DNA from 2 places in the Streptomyces sp. NBC_00271 genome. Region 2 is predicted to be linked to the other one. Evidence: riboswitches for the same ligand, from Rfam matches in the RefSeq annotation. Region 2 holds a riboswitch; the other holds the start of a gene.
What was found. A riboswitch is a leader RNA that binds a small molecule or an ion and turns the genes downstream of it on or off. The one in region 2 is predicted to bind thiamine pyrophosphate.
Positions count from the first base shown of each region.

Region 1: it holds a riboswitch for thiamine pyrophosphate, as region 2 does, so the genes downstream of both, thiO (glycine oxidase ThiO) here and OG798_RS44750 (purine-cytosine permease family protein) in region 2, are expected to answer to the same signal.

Region 1 is NZ_CP108070.1:3,779,315-3,784,330, reverse strand. It holds gene OG798_RS17625 (thiazole synthase) at 1-698, opposite strand, end outside; gene thiS (sulfur carrier protein ThiS) at 702-902, opposite strand; gene thiO (glycine oxidase ThiO) at 899-2,104, opposite strand; TPP riboswitch at 2,102-2,213, opposite strand; gene OG798_RS17610 (hypothetical protein) at 2,307-2,657, shown strand; gene OG798_RS17605 (NAD(P)/FAD-dependent oxidoreductase) at 2,690-3,928, shown strand; gene OG798_RS17600 (Rv2175c family DNA-binding protein) at 4,013-4,384, shown strand; gene thiE (thiamine phosphate synthase) at 4,518-5,016, shown strand, end outside.
Region 2 is NZ_CP108070.1:9,830,277-9,835,292, reverse strand. It holds gene OG798_RS44760 (NAD(P)H-binding protein) at 1-840, shown strand, start outside; gene thiD (bifunctional hydroxymethylpyrimidine kinase/phosphomethylpyrimidine kinase) at 908-1,714, opposite strand; gene OG798_RS44750 (purine-cytosine permease family protein) at 1,759-3,162, opposite strand; TPP riboswitch at 3,152-3,246, opposite strand; gene OG798_RS44745 (maleylacetate reductase) at 3,321-4,412, opposite strand; gene OG798_RS44740 (intradiol ring-cleavage dioxygenase) at 4,418-5,016, opposite strand, start outside.

The DNA.
Region 1 (5,016 bases), 6.1 Mb from region 2:
GCGAGCCGCCCGGCTTCCACCGCGTGCTTCATGCCCTCGGCCATCAGCACCGGCTCCTGCGCCCGGGTCACGGCCGACGCCAGCATGACGCCCGCACACCCCAGCTCCATCGCGAACGCCGCATCCGACGCCGTACCGGCCCCCGCGTCCAAAATCACCGGCACACGCGCGTGCTCCACGATCAGCTGGAAGTTGTGCGGGTTGCGGATACCGAGACCGGACCCGATGGGCGACCCGAGCGGCATGACCGCCGCGCACCCCACGTCCTCCAGCTTCCGCGCGAGCACAGGATCGTCGTTGGTGTACGGCAGCACGGTGAACCCGTCGTCGACCAGCGTCTCGGCGGCGTCCAGCAATTCGATCGGATCCGGCAGCAGGGTCCGCTCGTCGGCGATGACCTCCAGCTTGATCAGCTCCGTACCGAGCGCCTCCCGCGCGAGCCGCGCGGTCAGCACGGCCTCGCCCGCGGTGAAACACCCCGCCGTGTTCGGCAGCACCCGGATGCCCAGCTTGTCGAGCACGGACAGCACCGAGCCGTGCGCCGCGGGATTCACCCGCCGCATCGCGACCGTCGTCAGCTCCGTGCCGGACGCCACGAGCGACCGCTCCAGGACGTCGAGGCTGGGCGCACCCCCCGTACCCATGATCAGCCGGGACGAGAAGGACGTACCTCCGAGGACAAACGGATCGTCGGCCATGGTTCAGCCTCCTTGGACTGCGGTGAGGACTTCGACGCGGTCTCCCTCGGACAGGGCCGTGGACGACCACTGCGTGCGCGGGACGACGGTTTCGTTGAGCGCGGCGGCGACGCCGGAGGGCGCGACGGTGAGGGTGGCGACGAGCGTGTCGAGGGCCGTGTCGGCGGCGACGAGCCGTCGCTCTCCGTTGACGAAGATGTTCATACGGTCTGCTCCGTGAGTGCGGTGCTGAAGCGCCCGGGGGTGAAGGGGCGGGCCACTTCCGGGAGCTCGCCGGTGGTCAGGACGTGCGCCATGGCGTCCCCGGTGACGGGCGTGAGCAGGACGCCGTTGCGGTAGTGCCCGGTGGCCAGCAGCAGCCCGTCGAGCGCGGTCGGGCCGAGCAGCGGCGCGTTGTCGGGCGACCCGGGCCGCAGGCCCGCGCGCGTCTCGGTGAGCGGCAGCTCGGTGATCCCGGGCACCAGCTCGTGGGCGTCGCGCAGCAGCTCGTAGACCCCGCCCGCGGTCACCGTGGTGTCCCAGCCCAGCTCCTCGCTGGTGGCGCCCACGACGAGCTCACCGTTCTCCCGCGGCACCAGATAGACCTGGCTGCCGCGGACCACGGCCCGCACGGTCCGGCTCAGGAACGGTGCGTACCGCTTCGGCACGGTCAGCCGCAGCACCTGACCCTTCACGGGCCGTACGGGCGGCAGTACGTCGGCGGGCACGCCCGGGAGCTTCCCGCTGAGGCTCCCGGCGGCGAGCACCACCTGCCCCGCCGCCAGCTGTTCACCGCCCGTCGTGACGACCCCGGTGGCCCGGTCCCGTACGACGGTCAAGCGCTCCGCCCACGTCCGGTGGAACTCCACTCCGGCCCGCTCGCACGCCGTGACCAGGGCCTTCGCGAGCCGGCGCGGGTCGATCTGGTGGTCGCCGTCGACCCGCAGCCCGCCGCGCACGCCCGGCGCGAGCATGGGCTCCAGACGGCGGCACTCCCGGCCGCTGAGCCACTCCGATTCGAGCCCCGAGCGGTGTTGCAAGGCGTGCAGTTCGCGCAGGTGAGCCCGGTCGTCGGCGTCCAGCGCGACGGCCAGCGTGCCGCACCGGCGGTAGCCGAGGTCCTGGCCGCTCGCCTCGGTGAGTTCGGCGGCGAAGTCGGGATAGCGGCGCGCGGAGGCGAGGTTCAGGCCCAGCAGGGTCTGCTCGCCGTAGTGCAGCTCGGTGACGGCGGCGAGCATCCCGGCGGCCACCCGCGCCGCCCCGCCGCCCGGCTCGGGGTCCACGACCGCGACGGTGAACCCGCGCTGCGCGGCCCGCCAGGCGGTCACCAGACCGATGATCCCGCCCCCGATGACGAGGACGTCCGACGCACGTGCGTCCGATGCCGGCGCATCCGAGGAACGTGCAGGTGTACGCGTAGGCGACATAGGTGTCCAGCCCCTCCCTTCGCCGGCATGACCCGGATCAGGTTCGTACGGTCGGAGGCCGCCAGCCTCCCTCTCAGCCCGGTGCGTCCAGGCTCCCGCGAGTAGTCTTTTGTGCCGGGTGTCCGGGGGTCGCCCCCGGGAGATGCAGCACATTGGCCACCCTAGCCCGCTGCCGTATGTCTCAGTAAGGGAGCCTCCGTCCATGGCCCGTACGCTCGACGGCCTCGTCCTCGCCCCGGTCGCCGACCAGGCCCCCGGGCAGGTCGGCACGCGCACCCGGTTCACGTACCACGAGAAGGACGGCGAGATCTGGGCCGAGTACGCGGGCGGGGACGTCGTACGCGGTCACCTCGTGGGGACGCGGGAGGGCGACCGCCTCGACTTCCGGTACGTGCAGCTGAAGCACGACGGCAGCACCTCGTCGGGCCACTGCGTGTCCGTGGTCGTGGAGCTGCCCGACGGACGGTTGCGCCTGGAGGAGACCTGGGAGTGGGAGTCCCAGGACGGGAGCGGTACGAGCGTTGTGGAACAGGTCACTGCGCACGTCCCCTGACTGACAGATTGTCAGTTGTCTATGGTGATCAGGTGAGCGAGCAGACGCGGGCACAGGTGCGGGCGCAGGGGCGTGCGGCACGGCGGGTCGTCATCGTGGGCGCGGGCATGGCCGGCGTACAGACGGCGGTCGCCCTGCGGGAACAGGGATTCACCGGGGATGTGACGCTGATCGGCGCCGAGCCGCACCAGCCGTACGACCGGCCACCCCTGTCCAAGGCGGTGCTGCTCGGCAAGGCCGAGGGCTCCGCCTTCGACATCGACTTCGAGGCGCTGGACATCGAACTGCGGCTCGGCTGCGAGGCGCTGGGCCTGCGCCCCGCGGACCACGAGCTGGACACCGAGGCGGGACCGGTGCCCTACGACGTCCTGGTCCTCGCGACCGGCGCGGAACCGATTCAGCTGCCGGGCTCGGAGGGCGTCCCCGGCGTCCATCTGCTGCGGACCCTGGACGACGCCGAGCGGCTGCGCCCCGTGCTCGCCCAGCAGCACGACATCGTGGTCGTCGGGGCGGGCTGGATCGGTGCGGAGTTCGCGACGGCGGCACGTGAGGCCGGGTGCGCGGTCACGGTGGTCGAGGCCGCCGACCGGCCACTGGCCGGCGCGCTGCCCGCGGAGGTGGCCGCGCCGATGACCGGCTGGTACGCGGACAGCGGCGCGTCGCTGCGCACCCACGCGCGCGTGGAGCGCGTCGAGCCCGGCGCGGTGGTCCTCGACGACGGCACGCGGGTGCCGGCGGGCGCCGTGGTCGTCGGCATCGGCGCGCGCCCCGCCACCGCCTGGCTGGCCGGCTCCGGCATCGAGCTCGGCGCCCACCGCGAAGTGGTCGCCGACAACCACCTGCGCACCTCCGTCCCGGACATCTACGCGGTCGGCGACTGCGCCTCCTTCCCGTCGGGCCGCTACGAGGAGCGCCTCCTCGTCCACCACTGGGACAACGCCCTCCAGGCGCCGCGCACGGTCGCGGCGAACATCATCGGCGAGGCCCCGGCGGCGTACGACCCGGTCCCGTACTTCTGGTCCGAGCAGTTCGGCCGCTTCGTCCAGTACGTCGGCCATCACGCCCCCGCCGATACGACCGTCTGGCGGGGCGACCCGTCGGGCGCGGCCTGGACGGTGTGCTGGCTCCGCGAGAGCCGCCTCGTCGCCCTGCTGGCCGTGGGGCGTCCCCGTGACCTGGCCCAGGGCCGCCGCCTGATCGAGGCGGGCATGCCCATGAACCCGGACGTCCTGGCCGACCCGTCCCGCCCCCTGAAGGACGCCACGGCATGACCCCCCGGTTTCCGTCGCCCGGACGGCGGCGGTCCGGGGGGCGCCCGGGTACCGAGTGTCAGTCCGGGATGGCAGGCTTGTCCCGTGACCGAGATTGACGCAAAGATCGATGCTCTCGTCCCCGCCTGGCTCACCCTCCCCGACATCGCCGAACAGCTCGGCGTCGAGGTGACCCGCGTCCGGCAGTTGGTCAAGGAGGGCCAGCTGATCGCCGTACGCCGTGGTGAGAACCGCGCGCTGCACGTCCCCGCCGCCTTCATCGACGGGAACGAGCAGAAGGTCGTCAAGGGCCTGACCGGCACCTTGACGCTCCTGCGGGACGACGGCTTCTCCGACGAAGAGATGCTCGAGTGGCTCTTCACCCCCGACCCGAGCCTGCCCGGCACCCCCGCGCAGGCTCTGAGCGAGAATCGCGGCACGGAGGTGAAGCGCCGCGCCCAGGCGCTCGCCGTCTGATTCGAACGACCGTCCGGCGTACGGACCACGGCCGGCCCCGGACCACCCCGGCCGCCGCGGTCCGTACGCACCGCACCACGTCCGTAGGGTGCGTACGACATCCGTACGCACCCGCACCACGGGGGACACACGCATGCCCGAGAACGCCGCCCGCACCCGCCTCGCCGACGCCCGCGTCTACCTCTGCACGGACGCCCGCAAGCGCCAGGGCGACCTCGCCGACTTCCTGGACGCGGTCCTGACCGGCGGTGTCGACATCGTGCAGCTGCGCGACAAGGGCATGGAGGCCGCCGAGGAACTGGAGCACCTCCAGGTCTTCGCGGACGCCTGCGCCCGCCACGGCAAGCTCCTCGCGGTCAACGACCGGGCGGACGTCGCCCACGCCATCCGCGCCGACGTACTCCACCTGGGCCAGGGCGACCTCCCGGTCCCCGCCGCCCGCGCGATCCTCGGCGACGAGGTCCTGATCGGCCGCTCCACGCACGCCGAGTCCGAGGCCGCGGCAGCCGCCGTCCAGGACGGCGTGGACTACTTCTGCACCGGCCCCTGCTGGCCCACCCCCACCAAGCCCGGCCGCCACGCCCCGGGCCTCGGCCTGGTCCGTCACACGGCCTCCCTCGCCACCGACCGCC
Region 2 (5,016 bases):
GGCGGACTCGGTCGGCTTGTCACCGAGCGGCTGCTGGAGCGCGTCCCCGCCGAGCGGATCGGCGTCAGTGTGCGCGACCCGGAGAAGGCCCGAGAGCTCGAAGACCGGGGCGTGCGCGTCCGTCAGGGCGACTTCGGCGACCCCGCGAGCCTGGCGGACGCCTTCGAGGGCGCCCGGCAGGTCCTCGTCGTGTCGACGGACAGCACCGGCGCGGACGCCGTGCACCACCACCGCACCGCCGTCGAGGCCGCCGCGGCAGCCGGAGCCAAGCGCATCCTCTACACCAGCCACATGGGCTCGAACCCGTCCTCGCCCTTCGCTCCGATGCGCGACCACGCCGCGACCGAGGCGGCCCTCCGGGAGTCCGGGGTCCCCTTCACCTCACTGCGCAACGGCTTCTACGCCTCCTCAGCCGCGATGCTGCTGGGCCACGCGCTCGAGACGGGCGAACTGGCCGCGCCGAAGGACGGACCGGTCGCCTGGACGGCCCACGCCGACCTCGCCGAGGCGGCGGCGCTCGCGCTCACCGGCGAGGGCCTCGACGGGACGACACCGGCGCTCACCGGCCCCGAGGCGCTCGACCTGGCCGACATCGCGGCGATCGCCACGCGGCTCACGGGCCGCGAAGTCCGCCGGGTGGTCGTCTCCGACGCCGACTACCGCGCGAGCCTGCTCGCCCGCGGTCTGCCCGAGGCCGGCGCCGACCTGCTCCTCGGCCTGTTCGCCGCGAGCCGACAGGGACAGTTCACGCCGGTCGACCCCACGCTGGGCCGCCTGCTCGGCCGACCCACCACGCCCCTGGCGGACTTCCTGAAGACAACGATCACGCCGACCGGCTGACGTCCGGGTTCCCCTTCGGTCGCCGCGGACGACGGCCTCGTCCGCCATGCCGACGGATCCGCGGCGTTCAGGCGCGCGTCCGCCAGCCGTGGTCGACCGGTCCGAGGCCCGCGCCCAGGGCGAATCCCGCGGCGATCGCGCCGGTGACGTACTCCTTCGCCAGCCGCACCGCCTCCGGCACCGCCCGCCCCTGCGCCAGCCCCACCGCGATGGCCGAGGCCAGGGTGCAACCGGTGCCGTGCGTATGGCGGTTGTCGTGGCGCGGGGCCCGGAACCAGTGTTGTTCGGTGCCGTCGGTCAGCAGGTCGACGGCCTCGCCGGGCAGGTGGCCGCCCTTCACCAGGACCCAGAGGGGCCCGTACGACAGCAGCTGTTCCGCGGCCCGGCACATGTCACGCTCCCCGGTGGCCTTGATCCCGGTCAGCTCGGCGGTCTCGTCGAGATTCGGGGTGGCCACCGTCGCCAGCGGCAGCAGGGCGGTCCGTACGGCGTCCAGCGCGTCGTCCGCCAGCAGGCGGTCGCCGTGCTTGGAGACGCTCACCGGGTCCACCACCACGGGCGCGCCGACGTCCGAGAGCAGTTCGGCGACGGTCTCGACGAGCAGGGGCGAGGCGAGCATGCCGGTCTTCACGGCCTGCACACCGATGTCGTCCACGACGCTGCGGTACTGGGCGCGCACCGCCTCGGCGGGAAGCTCCCAGGCTCCCTGTACGCCGAGGGAGTTCTGCGCGGTGACGGCGGTGAGCACGCTCATCCCGTGCGCGCCCAGCGCGAGCATGGTCTTCAGGTCGGCCTGGATGCCGGCGCCGCCCCCGGAGTCCGATCCGGCGATGGTCAGGACACGGGGCGGGGTGGTCGGCGTGTTCGCGGACATGGTGGGTGTCACTCCGTACGAAGGGGGTGAGAGGGGGGGCGGGGTCAGCGGCGCAGGCGCAGCGGGGCGTAGACCAGCAGGGCCGCGAGGAACGCCACGCCGTAGGCGGTGTCGGCGCCGTGCAGGGCGTGCGCGACCGGGCCGACGTACAGGCTGGTGCTCATGAACGGCACCGCGGCGGCGAACGCGGCGGCGAACGCCACGAGCGCGGGCCACCACGGATACGGGCGGGCGCTCTCGGCGGCCAGGTCGACGGGTGCGCCGCCGCGGGCCCTGGCCCGGGCGAGCCAGTCGACGGCGACGATCGCGACGAACCCGGGAATCCAGTAGCCGACGAACAGCAGGACGTTCTGGAAGCGGGCCGTGGTGTCGGCGGCGTGCATCCACAGCACGAGCGGGAAGCCGAGGACGGCGGCCAGCGCGGCGGCGGCCGGGCGCGGCAGCCGTACGCCCATGGTCTGCAGGGCGAGCGAGCCGCTGTAGTCGTTCATGGCGTTGCTGCTCAGCGCGGCGAGCGCCACGGCGAGCAGGCCGAACGCGCCGAGGGCGCCGCCGCCGAGCAGGGTGTCGACGCCGCGGGCGGTCTGGTCGGTGAAGACGGCCGCGCCCCACAGTCCGAGGGCCTGGACGGCCACGAAGGACACGCTGATGCCCGCCAGGGTGTACCAGAACATGCGCGGGCGGGATGCCGTGCGCGGCAGATAGCGGCTGAAGTCGCTCGCGTACGGCGCCCACGACAGCGCGAGGCTGAGCGCGATCGTGCAGGTCAGGACGAAGGCCCCGGCCCGGTCGGCGCCGTGCGCGGTGGCGGCGGGGGTGGTGTGGGCACCGCTCAGGAGTTTCACGGTCAGGGCCACGAACGCGGCGGCGAGAGCGAAGGTCATCACGGTCTGGAGCCGGTGGATCACCTCGTAGCCGAGGACGCCGAGCGCCCCCTGCGCCGCCATCATGACGAGCACGCCCAGCCAGAACGGCCAGCCGCACAGCTGGGCCAGCGCGTCCCCGCCGAAGAGGCCGATCAGCGCGTCCCAGGCGATGGACGACAGCCACTGCAGGGCCCCGGGGACGACCACGGCCCGGCCGAACGCGAGGCGGGCGAGCGGCAGCTGTCCGGCGCCGGTCTGGCTCCCCCAGGTGCCGAGGTACGCGGTCGGTACCGCCCCCAGGAGGGTGCCCAGCACGACGGCGACGAGCGCGGTGGAGAAGTCCAGGCCGAGCGCGATGCCGACGGTGCCGGTGAACACGCCGGTCATGGTCAGGTTGGGGGCGAACCACACGGTGAACAGGCGGCCGGGGCCGCCGTAGCGGTGGTCCTCCGGGACCGGGGCGATTCCGCGCGCCTCGACGTGCAGATCCCCCGGGGCGGTGGGCATCCGCCCGTCGAATACGCCCTGCGGGCCTCCGACGGCCACCTCACCGCGAGCGTTACGGGCATACGGCAACGACATGAGACATCCCTCCGCCAGTCCTAACTGGTTCAGGTTCGACGGGTGTGATCTCAGCCCTCGTGCGGGGCACCCCGTGTCCGGTTCGGCGGTCAGGATAGCCCGGCGGGCGCGGTCTGCCCCAGGGGGAGGGGTCCGCGCGGGACCGTACGGGCCCGTGGCTACGCGTGGACGCTCGGCTCCCTGCCCTCGTACGCCGCCGTCAGCAGCGCCAGTACACCGTCCACGGTGACCTCGCGCGGGTTCGGGTACGGCTGCCCGGCGGCCTGCTCGGCGGCCACCGCCAGGTCGGTCTCCTTGAGGCCGAGTTCGGCGAGGCTCCGGGGGGCGCCGAGGCTTGCGGCCAGGGCCCACAGGGCATGGGGGACGTCGTCGGCGCCGCCCAGGGCGCGCGAGAGCGCCGCGACGGCCCGGGGTGCGGCGGGCGCGTTGTAGGCGAGGGCGTACGGGAGGACCACCGTGTGCGTCTCGGCGTGCGGCAGGCCGAAGGTCCCGCCGAGGACGTGGCACAGCTTGTGGTGCAGGCCCATGGTGGTGGCGCCCAGACAGGCGCCGCAGAGCCAGGCACCGTACAGGGCCCGGCCTCGCGCGTCGAGGTCGCCGGGGGCTGCGGCCACCAGCGGTAGGGCCCGCGTCATCGCCCGTACGCCCTCCTCGGCCATGAGCGAGACGAGGGGCGAGGCGTCGGGCGCGTAGAGGGCCTCGACGGCGTGGGCGAGCGCGTTGACGCCGCTGGTGACGGTGAGGGGGACGGGGAGCGAGAGGGTGAGTTCGGGGTCGTAGACGACGCTGCGGGGCTGGACGGCGGGGTCGCGTCCGGTGCGCTTGGCGCCGTGCTCGGTGAGTCCCCAGACCGGGGTCATCTCGGAGCCGGAGTAGGTGGAGGGCACGGCGATCAGGGGCAGGCCGGTGCGCAGCGCGATCGCCTTGCCCAGGCCGATCGCCGAGCCGCCGCCGACGGCGACGCACCCGTCGGCGCCGGCCGCGCGCGCCGCCTCGACGGCCCGGTCGGCCAGCTCGACGGGTACGTGCATCCGGGCCTCGGCGTGCAGCCCCGCGCAGGCCTCGCCCAGGGCGTCCGCGACCGCGCGTGCCGTGCCCTCGCCCCTGCTGCCGCAGACCACCAGCACCCTGCGCAGCCCGAGCCTGGCGGCCTCGTCGGGGGTCGCGGAGACGGCGGCGCCGGGCCGGAAGACGATCCGCGCGGGCTGGGTCTCGTACGAGAAGTCGAGCGGGGTGTTCCTGTCGGTCATGGTGCTCATTCCGGTTCGAGTACGAGGTCGAAGCGGGCGTGGCGGAAGGGGTTCGGGACGCCGAACTCCCGCGCCAGGGACGGGTCGTCGGTCTCCGTGAAGTCCTGTACCAGGCTCTTCTTGACCGCGAACACCGCGTCGGAGTCCAGGTAGTCGCTGCCCGCGACGAAGATGTGCGTGGTGACCGGGGCGTGGCCCTCGGCCGAGGCGATGAAGTGGATGTGGGCGGGGCGGTAGGGGTGCCGGGCCGTGGCGCGCAGCAGTTCGCCGATCGGCCCGTCGGTGGGGATCGGGTACGGGCTCGGTACGCAGGTGCGGAACCAGAAGCGGCCCTCGGCGTCGGTCGTGAACAGTCCCCGCCCGTTGCCGGCCGGCTGGACGTCCGGCTGCTGTACGTCGTAGTAGCCCTCGGAGTCGGCCTGCCACACGTCGAGGACCGCGCCCGGCAGCGGGGTGCCGCCCTTGCCCAGTACCCGGCCGCTGACCACGCACGGCTCGCCCCTGCCCACCAGGTCGATGTTCGCGCCGAGTGCGCGGATCGGCGATCTGGTCAGGTGGAACGGGCCCAGGACCGTCGACTCGGTGGCACCCGGGTCGCGGTGAC